One region of the Streptomyces sp. NPDC001634 genome, then DNA from elsewhere that is predicted to be linked to it. Evidence: riboswitches for the same ligand, from Rfam matches in the RefSeq annotation. Region 1 holds a riboswitch; the other holds the start of a gene.
The links. A riboswitch is a leader RNA that binds a small molecule or an ion and turns the genes downstream of it on or off. The one in region 1 is predicted to bind ZMP and ZTP.
Positions count from the first base shown of each region.

Region 2: another riboswitch for ZMP and ZTP. It lies ahead of ABT186_RS11855 (bifunctional 5,10-methylenetetrahydrofolate dehydrogenase/5,10-methenyltetrahydrofolate cyclohydrolase); the one in region 1 lies ahead of ABT186_RS34530 (glycine hydroxymethyltransferase).

Region 1 covers NZ_JBEOZU010000069.1:30,397-32,589, reverse strand. Annotated here, with positions in the region: gene rocD (ornithine--oxo-acid transaminase) at 1-876, opposite strand, end outside; ZMP/ZTP riboswitch at 989-1,083, shown strand; gene ABT186_RS34530 (glycine hydroxymethyltransferase) at 1,116-2,193, shown strand, end outside.
Region 2 covers NZ_JBEOZU010000014.1:77,677-79,869, reverse strand. Annotated here, with positions in the region: gene ABT186_RS11860 (CU044_5270 family protein) at 1-229, shown strand, start outside; gene ABT186_RS11855 (bifunctional 5,10-methylenetetrahydrofolate dehydrogenase/5,10-methenyltetrahydrofolate cyclohydrolase) at 230-1,078, opposite strand; ZMP/ZTP riboswitch at 1,100-1,187, opposite strand; gene ABT186_RS11850 (nuclear transport factor 2 family protein) at 1,474-1,839, opposite strand; gene ABT186_RS11845 (hypothetical protein) at 2,012-2,193, shown strand, end outside.

The DNA of each region.
Region 1 (2,193 bases):
GGCCAGCGGGTTCCCGCCGAACGTCGACCCGTGCTCGCCGGGCCGGAACACCCCGAGCACCTCGGCGCTCGACACCACGGCCGACACCGGCACGATTCCGCCGCCGAGCGCCTTCCCGAGCACGTACATGTCCGGTACGACGCCCTCGTGCTCGCACGCGAAGGTGCGTCCCGTCCGGCCGAGGCCCGACTGGATCTCGTCGGCGACGAAGAGCACGTTCCGCTCCCGGGTCAGCTCCCGCACCGCCGGCAGATACCCGGCCGGCGGCACCAGCACCCCCGCCTCGCCCTGGATCGGCTCCAGCAGCACCGCCACCGTGTTCTCCGTCAGCGCCCCGCGCATCGCGGTCATGTCCCCGTACGGCACGATCTCGAAGCCCGGCGTGTACGGGCCGAAGTCCGCGCGTGCCTCCGGGTCGGTGGAGAAGCTGATGATCGTCGTCGTACGGCCGTGGAAGTTGTTGCCCGCGACCACGATCTTCGCCATCTCGGCGGGCACCCCCTTGACCCGGTACCCCCACTTCCGGGCCGTCTTCACCGCGGACTCCACGGCCTCGGCGCCCGTGCTCATCGGCAGCACCATCTCCATGCCGCACAGCTCGGCCAGCTGCGCGCAGAAGTCGCCGAACCGGTCGTGGTGGAAGGCGCGTGACGTCAGCGTCACCCGCTCCAGCTGGGCCTTGGCCGCGTCGATCAGCCGCCGGTTGCCGTGCCCGAAGTTCAGCGCCGAGTACCCGGCCAGCAGATCCAGGTACCGGCGCCCCTCGACGTCGGTCATCCACGCCCCGTCCGCCGTGGCCACGACGACCGGGAGGGGGCGGTAGGTGGGTGCGCTGTGGGCCTCGGCCGCGGCGACGAGGGTGTCGGTGGTACTCACGGTGCTCCCCTTCCGGCCGGACGACGGGATGTGCTCCCCTTCCATCCTCGTTCCATCCTCGCTCGCATGGTGGACGGGGGAACAAGGCGCCGCGGCGCGCCCGGTAGGCTGATCACCGGGCCGTGACTGGCGCGCTTGGGATGGGACCGACCATCGGGGAGCGGCCCGGAGTCAAGCGATTGTGAGCCGTGCGCCTGGGCCAACCGTGAACGCTGTACGCACGTCGTCCGGAGGTCCCCATGCCAGAGCAGCCTCTCTCCACCGAATCCACCGCCTTCCGCGCCGCCCTCGACGTGATCCGAGCGGTCGAGCCGCGCGTCGCCGACGCCATCGGCCAGGAGGTCGCCGACCAGCGCGAGATGCTCAAGCTGATCGCCTCGGAGAACTACGCCTCCCCGGCCACCCTCCTGGCCATGGGCAACTGGTTCAGCGACAAGTACGCCGAGGGCACCGTCGGCCGCCGCTTCTACGCCGGCTGCCGCAACGTCGACACCGTCGAGTCGCTCGCCGCCGAACACGCCAAGGAGCTCTTCGGCGCCCGCCACGCCTACGTCCAGCCGCACTCCGGCATCGACGCCAACCTCGTCGCCTTCTGGGCCGTCCTCGCCCAGCGCGTCGAGACCCCCGCCCTGGAGAAGGCGGGCGTACGCCAGGTCAACGACCTCTCCGAGGAGGACTGGGCGGAGCTGCGCCGCGCCTTCGGCAACCAGCGCATGCTCGGCATGTCCCTGGACGCGGGCGGCCACCTCACCCACGGCTTCCGCCCGAACATCTCCGGAAAGATGTTCGACCAGCGCTCCTACGGCACCGACCCGGCCACGGGCCTGATCGACTACGAGGCGCTGCGCACATCGGCCCGTGAGTTCAAGCCGCTGATCATCGTGGCCGGCTACTCGGCCTACCCCCGCCTGGTGAACTTCCGCATCATGCGCGAGATCGCCGACGAGGTCGGCGCCACCCTCATGGTCGACATGGCGCACTTCGCGGGCCTGGTCGCGGGCAAGGTCCTCACCGGCGACTTCGACCCGGTCCCGCACGCCCAGATCGTCACGACCACCACCCACAAGTCGCTGCGCGGCCCGCGCGGCGGCATGGTCCTGTGCGACGACTCCCTCAAGGACCAGGTCGACCGCGGCTGCCCGATGGTGCTGGGAGGTCCGCTCCCGCATGTGATGGCCGCGAAGGCGGTGGCGCTGGCGGAGGCCCGGCAGGAGTCCTTCCGCGACTACGCCCAGCGGATCGTGGACAACTCACGCGCGCTGGCGGAGGGCCTGATGCGCCGCGGCGCCACGCTCGTCACGGGCGGCACGGACAACC
Region 2 (2,193 bases), on a different contig from region 1:
CCTCGCCGACGCGAAGGGTCTGCGTCCGGTCGGTGCGGTCACCGACCGGCTCGGCCGCCCGGGGCAGGCGTACGTCTTCTACGACACCGGCCACGCCGATCGCCGGATGCTGATCCTGGATCCGGTGACCGGCGCCGTACTCGGGCTGGAGACCACCGCGACCAAGGGCGAGCCCGAGTTCGGGCTCAGGACCGGTGAGGTGCTGGGGTACAGCGCCTGGATGCGGTGATCACAGCCCGAGTTGCCGCTCGGCCGCGGTGACGGTCTGCTCCAGCAGCGTGGCGATCGTCATCGGGCCGACGCCGCCCGGCACCGGGGTGATCAGTGCGGCCCGGGTGACGGCGGTGTCGAAGTCGACGTCGCCGACATTGCCCAGGTTGTACCCGGCGTCGACCACCACGGCACCGGGCTTGACGTCCTCGCCGCGGATCAGCCGGGGCCGCCCCACCGCGGCCACCACGATGTCCGCCTGCCGGACGACCGACGAAAGGTCTGCGGTACGGGAGTGGCAGTACGTCACCGTGGCGTCGCGGCCCAGCAGCAGCATGCCGACCGGCTTGCCGAGGATCGCGCTGCGGCCCACCACGACCGCGCGCTTCCCGGCCGGGTCGACGTCGTACTCGTCGAGCAGTCGCATGATGCCGCCGGGTGTGCAGGACCGGAAGCCGGGCAGTCCGAAGCTCATCGCCGAGTACGAGCTGAGGGTGACGCCGTCGACGTCCTTCTCGGGCGCGATCGCCTCGAACGCCGCCCGCTCGTCGATGTGTTCACCCACCGGGTGCTGGAGCAGGATGCCGTGCACGGTCGGGTCGGTGGACAGCGCGGTGAGGGTGTCGACGAGTTCGGCCGTCGTGGTCGCGGCGGGCAGACCCACGTGCCGCGACGCGATACCGGCCCTGCGGCAGCGGTTCTGCTTCATCCGCACGTAGGTCACGGAGGCGGGGTCCTCGCCCACCAGCACGGTCGCGAGACAGGGCGTGACCCCGGCGCCTTCCGTCAGGTCGGCCGCGCGCGCGGCCGTCTCCTCGACGATCCGCCGGGCGAGACCGGTGCCGTCCATGAGCCTGGCCTGGGTCATGAGCCACTCCTGAGCGTTGTGGAAAATCGCCCAGGCGCGCGGCTGAGACGGCAGATGCCGGGCCGCTCCCCGGTGGTGCTCCACCTCAGCGCCAGTCACGGCCGGGGTGATCGTACCGCGGCCACAGGAAGTCCAGGTCCAAGCGGCTGTCGTCGCCGGGCTCGTCGAGTCACCGATGCCGGCCACGACGCCTTCGAGCGGCACGCCGTGGCGCAGGACAAGGGTGAGCATGCCTTGCTCGAAGCACTGACCGCAGAAGTGAGGCGGACGCTCGCAGAGCTGCCGCGGTGACCGGCCGTGGCCGCCGGGTCCGGCCCTGGCGGCCCAGTGCCGCCCCTGCAGAGAAGGTCCAGGAGAGCCGCGAGCTGACCTGGACCCTCATGGCCGGTGCCTTCCTACTCGTCCCACGCCTGGATGAGAATCTGCCGGGCGATCTTGCCGCCCCGCAACGACACCATCGAACTCGCCAGCACCCGGACGCCGTCCTTGTACTCGCACGACTCGGTGAAGGCGACGTGGTCGCCCTGAACGACACACCGGTCCAGGTGGTGGGTCATGTCCCGGCTGTAGATGTCGTTGAGCATCTCACCGACCTGGTCCCGGCCGTGGACGATCTTCGGGTGGCTGGGCTGGGTGTTGCGGTCGACGACGCGTATCTCCGCGTCGTCCGTGTAGAGCGACAGCAGAGCCGCCGCATCGCGTCCTTCGATGCCTCGGCGCAGGGCTTCCGTGTCGAAGGCGGTGGCCGGCGCGGTGCCCATGATGGCCTCCTTCCAAGGCCGCGGGCCCGGGGGCGGCGGGCCGCGAAGGCCTCTCCTTCGAGCCTCCCCCCGGTGCAGTGCCCTCGGCAAGCGCAGCCGGACCTGTGCACCTCCCGGGTGAGCGCGCGCCGGGTCCCGTGACCGCCCGCGGCCCGGTGCCGTTGCTGAAGGCATGATCTCAACACGACGCATCGTCGCCGCCGTTGGTCTCGCCGTCGGCGTCACGGGCCTCGCCGCGCCGCTGGCGAACGCTTCCACCGCCGACGTCCGGGACGCGGGCAAGCCGAACCCGGTCGCCCTGCTCGACTCACTGGCCCGCAGCGACATCCCGGCGCAGCACAAGGACGAGGTCCC